3 regions of the Clostridium fungisolvens genome follow, and region 3 is predicted to be linked to each of the others. Evidence: a T-box and tRNA genes for the amino acid it is inferred to sense, from the RefSeq annotation. Region 3 holds a T-box; the other regions hold tRNA genes.
The links. The T-box of region 3 lies ahead of trpS (tryptophan--tRNA ligase). A T-box ahead of a tRNA ligase gene usually reads a tRNA of that ligase, here a tRNA-Trp.

Region 1: it has a tRNA-Trp gene. The T-box ahead of trpS (tryptophan--tRNA ligase) is inferred to sense a tRNA for this amino acid. The anticodon was not compared.
Region 2: it has a tRNA-Trp gene. The T-box ahead of trpS (tryptophan--tRNA ligase) is inferred to sense a tRNA for this amino acid. The anticodon was not compared.

The regions. Positions count from the first base shown of each region.
Region 1 covers NZ_BLZR01000001.1:3,787,166-3,790,456, reverse strand. The annotation lists gene bsdtw1_RS16665 (peptide ABC transporter substrate-binding protein) at 1-1,367, shown strand, start outside; tRNA gene bsdtw1_RS16660 (tRNA-Trp) at 1,556-1,631, shown strand; gene bsdtw1_RS16655 (hypothetical protein) at 2,072-2,467, shown strand; gene bsdtw1_RS16650 (alpha/beta-type small acid-soluble spore protein) at 2,653-2,850, shown strand; gene bsdtw1_RS16645 (hypothetical protein) at 3,129-3,291, shown strand, end outside.
Region 2 covers NZ_BLZR01000001.1:3,794,325-3,797,615, forward strand. The annotation lists gene bsdtw1_RS16685 (ABC transporter permease) at 1-383, opposite strand, end outside; tRNA gene bsdtw1_RS16690 (tRNA-Trp) at 1,225-1,300, opposite strand; gene bsdtw1_RS16695 (CBS domain-containing protein) at 1,561-2,181, opposite strand; gene bsdtw1_RS16700 (metal ABC transporter substrate-binding protein) at 2,484-3,291, opposite strand, start outside.
Region 3 covers NZ_BLZR01000001.1:402,575-405,865, forward strand. The annotation lists gene bsdtw1_RS01560 (glycosyltransferase family 2 protein) at 1-485, shown strand, start outside; gene trpS (tryptophan--tRNA ligase) at 993-1,991, opposite strand; T-box leader at 2,266-2,514, opposite strand; gene bsdtw1_RS01570 (lmo0937 family membrane protein) at 2,573-2,728, opposite strand; gene bsdtw1_RS01575 (ECF transporter S component) at 2,939-3,291, shown strand, end outside.

The sequences.
Region 1 (3,291 bases), 3.4 Mb from region 3:
CAAAGTATACTTTCCATTTAAGAAAAGATGCAAAATGGTCGGATGGAAAAGGCGTTACAGCTAATGACTTCTACTATGCTTGGACTAGAGCTTTAGCTCCAGAAACAGCATCAGATTACGCTTACCAATTATACTACATCAAAAATGGTGAAGCATATAATGGTGGAAAAGCTAAAGTTGCAGATCTAGGAATAAAAGTAGTTGATGATTATACACTAGAAGTTACACTAGAGGCTCCAACAGCTTACTTCTTAGCTTTAACAGCATTCCCAACTTACTTCCCAGTAAGAAAAGATATCGTTGAAGCTAATAAAGAAGGATGGGCTACTGATGCAAAGACATTTGTATCTAACGGAGCATACAAAATGTCTGAATATGCTCAAAAAGACCATATGACATTTGTTAAGAACGATAGCTATTGGGATAAAGCAAATGTTAAGCTTGACAAAATCCAATACACATTATTAGATAATGAAACATCTGCATTAAATGCTTTTGAATCTGGTGAAATAGATGCTACAGATTTATTACCAGCAGAACAAAAGCAAAGCTTAATCAAAGATGGTAAGGCTAAAGTTTATCCATACCTTGGAACATACTACTATGCAGTAAATGTTTCAAACAAGAACGTTTCTGCTGATGTTGCTAAAGCATTAAGCAATACTAATGTAAGAAAAGCACTTAGCATGGCAATAGATAGAACTGCTATAGTTGAAAATGTAACAAAGGGTGGAGAACAACCTGCTACATCATACGTTCCAAAGGGAATAGTTGATAGTACAGGTAAAGAATTCAAGAACAAGGATTACCTAAAGACTACAGCTGATGTTGAAGGTGCTAAGAAGTTACTTGCTGATGCTGGATATCCAGAAGGTAAGGGATTCCCTAAACTTGAAATTAAGTACAACACAGGACAAGGACATCAAAACATCGCTCAAGCTATACAAGAAATGTGGAAGAAGAACTTAGGAATCGACGTTACACTAGTTAATGAAGAAAGAAAAGTTCAATTAGATGACTTAACAAAGCATAACTTCATGGTATGTAGAACAGCATGGATTGCTGACTACAACGATCCAATGACATTTATAGATATGTACTACACTAACGGCGGAAATAACAATCCTGGTTACACTAACCCAGAATATGACAAGTTAGTTGATGCTGCTAAGAAGGGTACTGATGCTGCTAAGAGAACAGAAGATATGCATAAGGCAGAAGACATATTAATGAATGATATGCCAATAATCCCAATATACTACTACACTAACGTTCTTGCACTTAAGAATAATATAACTGATTTACAAAAATCCCCACTAGGATTTGTATACTTCAGAAATACTGTAGTAGAAGCTGCTTCTAAATAAGGCATTTTATCAGTTGCTTATAGCATCAGATAATATATAAAGTGGTAGTATCTTTAGTTGTTGACTTAACTAAAGATACTACCTTTTAATATGCTGTTACTTGAGTATTCATAATTTATTAAAATTAGAAATAAAGTATTGCGCATGTCTCATGAATATGATATTATATCTTTTGTAAGCGTTATTTTAGGGGTATAGCTCAACTGGTAGAGTGGCGGTCTCCAAAACCGTAGGTTGTGGGTTCGATCCCTACTGCCCCTGCCAATATGGTAAACGAAGCTTACGAGGATGATCCGCGAATATTCTTTTGGATATTCGTGGATTTTTCTTGTATTTATTTAATAATTTTCAAAAATATTATTATATTAGTTGAGATTTATACTCTTAATTAATGAAAAAATCATTATATTTTTGCTTTAAAAAATATAACTATAATTTTAATTTATTTTATTAGATTTTATAAATTATACTTCAGTAAAGTTTCATTAAGACGATAATATAATTAATAATAAAATTTACAACATATAGAAAATATAGTATAATTATGTTTGCTGTGAAATTTATAATTATAATTTTTTAAAACATTATTACAGTAAATCTAAATAAGAAAATAATAGGTCAATGAATTTTATAATCTTATAAATTTGTGTTAAGTATAAATAAAATTTAAGAAGGCTCTTAAGTATTAAATTTGGGGTGGGAAAATGTACTATTATTTTAAGTATTATAAGAAAAAAGGGATTATAAGAAATATTATTAAAGGCTACTTAGGAAATGAAGAATTGACATACATGATAAAAGAGTACATAGATGTTATAGAAACAATTGGTACTCATAATAAAATATTTGTAATGGATGTTTCTGATTTAGAACTTGTAAAATCAGAAGTCAGTGATACATATTGCGAATTTTTAAGAAATACATCTAAAGAACAATGGATAATTAATATAATAATAATGCCTAAATCTATAATAGGAAGCTACCAGCTAAAAAAGTTTATTAAAAATTCAGGTGTAAATCCAATCTTAGTTAATAGTAGTAGAGAAGCTATAAATGTAATAAAGAACTATAAAGGAAGTACATACCAGAATTGCATTTAATTTTATAGTCTATTAAAATCGTTTGTGGTTAATATAATAGTGTAAACCAAAAAGGTTTACTGCTGATGTATCGTTTAAACTGGAGAAAGTTTTAAGGATATTGCTGTCAAGCAAAAAGTTAAAATCTTAATTTAGTGGATTACGATACATAAGAAACCATCTCAAAACCAAAGGAGGAATGTTATATGTCAAGATCAAGAACATTAGTTCCAGAGGCGAAACAAGGATTATCTAAGTTTAAATTTGAAGTAGCAAGAGAACTAGGAGTTCCATTAGGTGATTATAATGGAGATCTAACATCAAAACAATGTGGTTCCGTAGGTGGAGAAATGGTAAAAAGAATGGTAGAGGAATTCGAAGGACACATGACAACTAATCACTAGTCATAGTGGAAGGCATTTGGTAGGTTAAATCTTAGTTATGTAATCTGACCATTAAGGGAGGAGTTACTATGAGTAATGATGTACCACCAGATAGTAGATTCTAATACCGGGGCACAAGAAATTGTGCCCTTTTATTCTTTAGAAAATTCACAGATTTTTTATGGATTCTTCTTAAATAAAAAAACAATACGCTACTCTTAACTTTGTATATTTTCAAAAGAGATTTTATAAGAAAATTTATTTACAATGAAGAGAAGCCTTATAAGGAGGAATAACTGATGGATTGGAAAAAAGGTATAGTTACTTTTGATGATGGTTCAAGTTATGATGGAGAATTTTTGATAAATGAAGAAGGACAGATATATAACATAAAAGTATTTAAAGATGGTAAAGCAATAAAAGAAGTCAATGCAGAGGAATTTGCTAGTAGTTTAGGTAAAA
Region 2 (3,291 bases), 3.4 Mb from region 3:
TGCCATTTGTTTTCCTTTAATGCTGAAAGGATACCTAGTAGTACTCCGAATATTAATGAAAATATAACTGAGGCTAATCCTAATCTTGCTGAAACCGGGAAAAACTTCTTGATGATATCATTAACAGTTGTTCCTTCATACATCATAGAAGGTCCTAAATCACCTTTTGTTACAATACTACTAACATATGTAGTGTATTGTTGAGACATAGGTTTATCTAGTCCAAACTTCTTATTTAAGTTCTCAAGTATAGAAGGTGGTAATTTCTTTTCTCCTGTAAATGGTCCCCCTGGTATTGCTCTGATTAAAAAGAAAGTTGCTGTTATTACTATAAATATAGTAAGTAAACTTATCACAATTCTCTTTAATGTGTATTTAAACATTTTTTAAGTCCCCCTTTAAATATGTTTATAACTTCTAATTTCTTACTAAATCTCTATTATGTACTAATTTTCTACTTTTTCAATACAAAGTAATCAACTATTATTTTGTATCACCTGTCCCCCGACTAACATCTCCTCGTTCATTGTTATTTTTCTTAAGTTTATATAAAAAATTATAGTTACAAATTATCATTTTGTAAATAGTTTTTTGAATTTATTATTAAATGTTAATTTTGGCATGTATTTTTTTATTCTTTTACTATAAGCTATCTAATTTGGCAGCAAGTAAACATTTTCAAAGGCAATTTTTTTCCAATTTTATAATAAATATCAGCTACCAATCAATTAAATTTGCTAGACTTATAACAAATTTATTAAACTGTTAATTAATTAGTATATAAATTTAAAATTAACAATTTTTATTTTTATTATATATTTATTAGTTCACTCATAAAAACTTTATCCATATAATGGATGAAACTAAGTGCAAACGTCAAAAAATTTGTTTATCGCTAAAAAATTCATAACATAAATTTATTTAAATTAAAATAATTATTTAAATATTTCAATTATATGTATTTTCTTTTTTCACTCTATCTATTTTATAATTTATAAATTTTTCACCAATGATTTTTAGTCAAAACAAAAAAAAGATAAATTGCCAAATTGATAAAAGCAACTTCAATCTGGTAATTCATCTGTATATTAGGTGTATTCACAATTAAGCATTTAATTTTCTATATTAAATAGTATGTATCTCTTGGATTAAATTGTATCTTAGGCAATTAGTTTTTTATATACACAAAAAAAGACTAGTAGAAAATTAATTCTACTAGTCTTTTGGCAGGGGCAATAGGGATCGAACCCATAACCTACGGTTTTGGAGACCGCCACTCTACCAGTTGAGCTATACCCCTTCGAACAAATATGATTATATAACATTCTTTAAAATAACGCAACATTTTTTTGTACTTATTTTTATATATAGATGAGCCACTACATAATTAAATTTATATTTTAAAAAGGTATCTTATAATAACATATGTGATTATAAGATACCTTTTAAGAAAAAGTTATATTTAAATTTTCGATTTACACTATAATATATATTTAAGATTCTATACTACACTCTAAGATCATTTGATTAGATTTAAAATCAGAAGAACCAAATCATCTACTAGACTACCTTAAACCCTGCAGCCTTAACTTTTTCTTTAATTATCTCTAAATTCTTAGTCTTCATTCTTACAACTATTTCTCTTACATCTGTAACACTTTTTGGATCTATTACAACAAAACTGATTATATCAGCTTGATTTTCTGTAAGTATTTTTGATAACCTTGATATTTGTCCAGGAACATCATAAGCAGTAACTGCCATTCTTTCACCTTTGTTAAGTCCAAATACATTAGTATACTGTTCAAACACGGCATGATGAGTTAAAATACCTACAAACTTATCAAACTCATCAACAACTGCGACAAAGGAAACATGAGTTTCTTCTAGTAATCCTACTGCTTTCTCAACTTCTTCATAAAGATTTATCTTAGGTATGCTTTTTGTTAGTAGGTGAGATACTGAGAAGTCTTCCAATAAACTCTTCTTATCAGCACCTTTTTCAAAATAAAACTTATAAATAATGTCTTGTGCTATTGATCCTTTAAAATATTCTCCATCAACAACAGGAATTGATAAAAATTTATTTTGATCCATTATCTCTAAGGCTCTTCCTATTGTTGTATCAGATGTGACTGTTATTAAATCTTTTTTTGGCAATATTATAGTTTTTACTAGCATAGTCTCTCCCCCTCGATTTCCTTATATATATATTATAAGCCATTTATTACGGTAATTATATATGATTTTTAAAAATTATCCAATAATTAAAAAAATTCTTTCATTTTATTATATTATGCCGAGTTTTATAAGTAATCCATAAAATTTATCATCACCTATTGGAAAAACATTATCCAAATTCACTAATAATTTTATAAACTTTACTATTATTCTTCTTAAATTATAAATAATTCATCACAGCTTCATAAATAATACTTGTTCAATAATAGACAATAAAAAAAGTTATAAATATATAAAAATACTTATAACTTTTTATTTAATCCCTTAAATTTTAGACTTATATTTTCTAAATAATATCTATATTGATCATCATATTGAGGTATCTTAATCTGCATTTGATAATAGGATGCTCCATTTATCTTACTGATAAACTCATTAAATTTAGCCTGATCACTATATAATATTAAAGTTTTACTTGCTGATTCCCCAAGCATTTTTTTATAATCATCAATTTTAGTTAAATCCGTGAGTTTTATAACATCGACGCCTAAATACTTAGTAAGATAATCTAAGTCTTCATCTGTTGTATATATAGTATATCCATTTAGAGCACTTATGGAATCCTTCACATCTTTACTATCTTTATCTAGTTCTGATATCATCTCTTCGTAATTCTCTTCATAGAAATCCCTGTTTTTCGGATCTTTATCTTGAATTGAACTTTTTATGTTATAAAGCATAATTTTATATTCGTCAGGACTTAACCAATAATAAGGATTTATTTTTATATCATACCCTGCTATATTCTGAGACTTTATATAGTTCAATGTTTTAGTTCCTCTAGAAAGATTAACAATACCTACTTTTCCTTTTTTTAAACCATCTATAAAATCATTTATCCAAGGCTCAGAACTAGATCCCATATATAAAAGCAGATCATATTTTGAAACATTATCCAAAGAATCATTTGTAAACTTAAAGTTTAGACTGTCAAAGTTATTATTAAACATGTATGTTACATTGTGTTTATCTTTTACCAGTTGTTTAGTTGCAGAATAAATAAACTTATTTGTAGTTATTATGTTTAAATATGTATCCCGTTGTTCTACA
Region 3 (3,291 bases):
AGGACACAGGTGATTTTAGACTTATAGATAGAACTGTAGTAGAAGCTTTAAGAGCGATGCCAGAAAGAAATAGATTTGTAAGAGGTATGGTAAGCTGGGTTGGCTTCAATCAAACTTACATAGAATACAATAGAAACGAAAGATTTGCTGGAACTACAAAATATCCTTTAAAGAAAATGCTTAAATTTGCTTCAGATGGAATAGTTGCTTTTTCTTCAAAACCATTAAAAGTAGTATCTCTAATTGGTACCATAACCATATTTATATCTTTCATAATGCTGATATATTCAATAATAGTTAAACTATTTGGCTATACAACACAACCAGGCTGGACATCTCTAATGGTAGTTATAACACTATTCAGCGGAGTACAATTATTATCCCTTGGAATTATAGGAGAATATATAGCTAGAATTTACGACGAAAGTAAAAATAGACCACTATATATAATTAAAGATAAGATTAATTTTGAGGAAGAAAAATAGATTTTTTAAATTTTTCTCAAAATAAAAAGTTCACGATTTTGTTGTGAACTTTTTATTTTTTTATAATTGCATTTTCTGAACGAAGCTCATCAAAGCTTCGGCTGTATAGCTCCAGGTATTCCAGTTAACATTACATATCAAAATAAAGTGCTTCTACAGGAGATGCTATATGAATAAGCGGTTAGAATTAAATGATTTTTGGAGGTGAATTAGCGTTAAAAAATTGTATTGTCTAAGCGAAGCGAGTTATACAATTTCTATAATGTATCAAATGGATGACTAGATTAGGTCAATGTATAAAAATTTAGGCACTTCTACAGTAGATGCCATATGAGCGAACAACTAGAATTAAATGATTTTTGGAGCTGAAACAGCGTTAAGAAACTGTATTGTCTGAGCAAAGCGAGTTATACAGTTTTAGCTGTTTAAGAGGAGAAAATCATATTAATTCTTTGTGCAGCTCATCAAGGCATTGGATGTAGGAGTGCCTAAATTTAAGTTATATGACTATCTAGGAATAAATCCTATCTTCTTTTGCATTTTTCTTAGGGTCTTAGTAGCTAAATAGTTAGCCTTTTCAGCACCTTTCTTATAAACTTCTTCAAGATAAGACTTATCAGCTAAAAGCTCTTTAACCTTTTCTTGAAGTGGAGAAAGTTCAGCAACTATTGTATCAGCTACATCGCTCTTAAGCTCTGCATAACCTTTTCCTACATAGTCAGCAACCACTTCGTCAGGCTTTAAGCCTTTTATGGCACACAATATATCTATAAGGTTTTTTACGCCAGGTTGTTCGTCAGTATAGTTTACCACTCCAATACCATCAGTAACGGCTCTGCTTACTTTCTTTCTTATAACTTCTGGTGGGTCTAGAAGCAAGATGAAGCTATTTTGATTTTCATCGGATTTAGACATCTTCTTTGTTGGCTCTTGAAGACTCATTATCTTTGCACCTTCTTTAGCTATATAGCCTTCAGGTACAACAAAGGTTGGGCTGTAAGCATTATTGAATCTTTGAGCTAAATCTCTAGCTAATTCTAAATGTTGAGTTTGGTCCTTTCCAACAGGAACTAAATCTGTATTATATAAAAGTATGTCAGCGGCCATAAGAACTGGATAATTGAAAAGTCCAGCCACTATAGAGTCGCCCATCTTTTGTGATTTATCTTTATATTGAGTCATTCTTCCTAGTTCACCCATATATGAATTACAGTTTAAAAGCCATGCTGCTTCGCTGTGGGCAGGTACATGTGATTGTATGAAAAGAGTATTCTTTTCAGGATCTATACCAGCAGCTATATATATTGCTAAGACTTCTAGAGTTCTTCTTCTAAGGTCTGCAGGTACTTGCTTTACAGTAATTGCGTGTAAATCTACTACGCAGAATAGACAGTCGTATTGATCTTGAAGTTTAACCCAGTTTTTTATAGCTCCTAAATAATTCCCTATGGTCAATTCGCCAGAAGGTTGAATACCACTAAATATTACTTTCTTTTTGTCTTCCATTCTTTATTCCTCCTACTCGGTTATAATGAAATTAAATTATCTATAGTATATCTACTTAAAAAGATAAAAAAGTCGCTGAAGTGATCTTCTTCAGAGAGTTTTTTTGCGCATCTGCCTTTTCTTAAGCGTATGTGAAGAAATTCTGGCAGGCGACATAAATTTTGTTTTTTACTGTTTACATAAATAGTTGTTCTGAGCACTTGATATTGATAGGTTTTGTTATCAAAAAAAATTATGCTTTCCTAAACAGTAAAAAAGCCCTATGGATAAAAATCCATAGGGCGTATAAAACGCGGTGCCACCTATATTCAAGAGAAGTTCATTCTCTTCTTTAATTAAGATACAATAATATCCTATCTCTATAACGTGAGAACACGACTAAAACTACTTAATTATCTATAATAATTTTTCGTCTAAGTATCTCAGAGATCCATTCAACTTAAACAACATTACTGTAATTTCACCGCCTACAGTTCTCTGGAAATGTGAACTAAAGTTTACTATTTCTCTTCTTTGATTTTAGAATATAGAAGTAATAATTTATTACTTCTATAATATGACATATAAAACAAAGTGTCAACTCAGACTTTATTCTTTCTTCCGAAGATTAAGTTAACTATAAAAATTATTGCTGCAACTACAAGAAGAATGTTGATAAAGTAACCTCCTATTCTGAAGATTATTCCAAGTAACCAAAAGAATATTACTATACCACCAAGCCATCTTAGGAAAGCCATATAATCACCTCCTTTTTAGTACAGATGATTTTAAGAAATATTTGAAACTAAATTTGTCATTAAATCATGAATCTTGATAATAGTATTAGTAAAAATAAAATAATAATACATAAACTTTGTATCGATACATTTGCAATGCAATAGGTTATGTTATATCATCCATTTATGGAATAATTTCTTATTAAAAAATTTAAAAAGGGGCTAGATATTATGGAGAATTCAAAAAACTTAAAAGCTAGAGATTTAGCTTTAACAGGATTGATGATTGCATTGGTTTTTATAGCTGGGAATATAATTAAGATTCCTACTGCAGGTGGTTTTGTGCATTTAGGAGATTGCATGGTTCTTCTTTCAGCAGTTGTACTAGGGAAAAAGAGAGGTGCATTAGCCGCTGCTATAGGGATGGCTATGGTAGACATAAGCGGAGGATGGCTTATCTGGGCTCCGTTTACTTTTATAATAAAGGCTGGTATGGCTTATATAGCTGGAGTTGTGATTGAAAGATTCAAGGGGACTTATATTTCATATGTAGTAGGTTTTATTTTAGGGGGGATATTCATGAT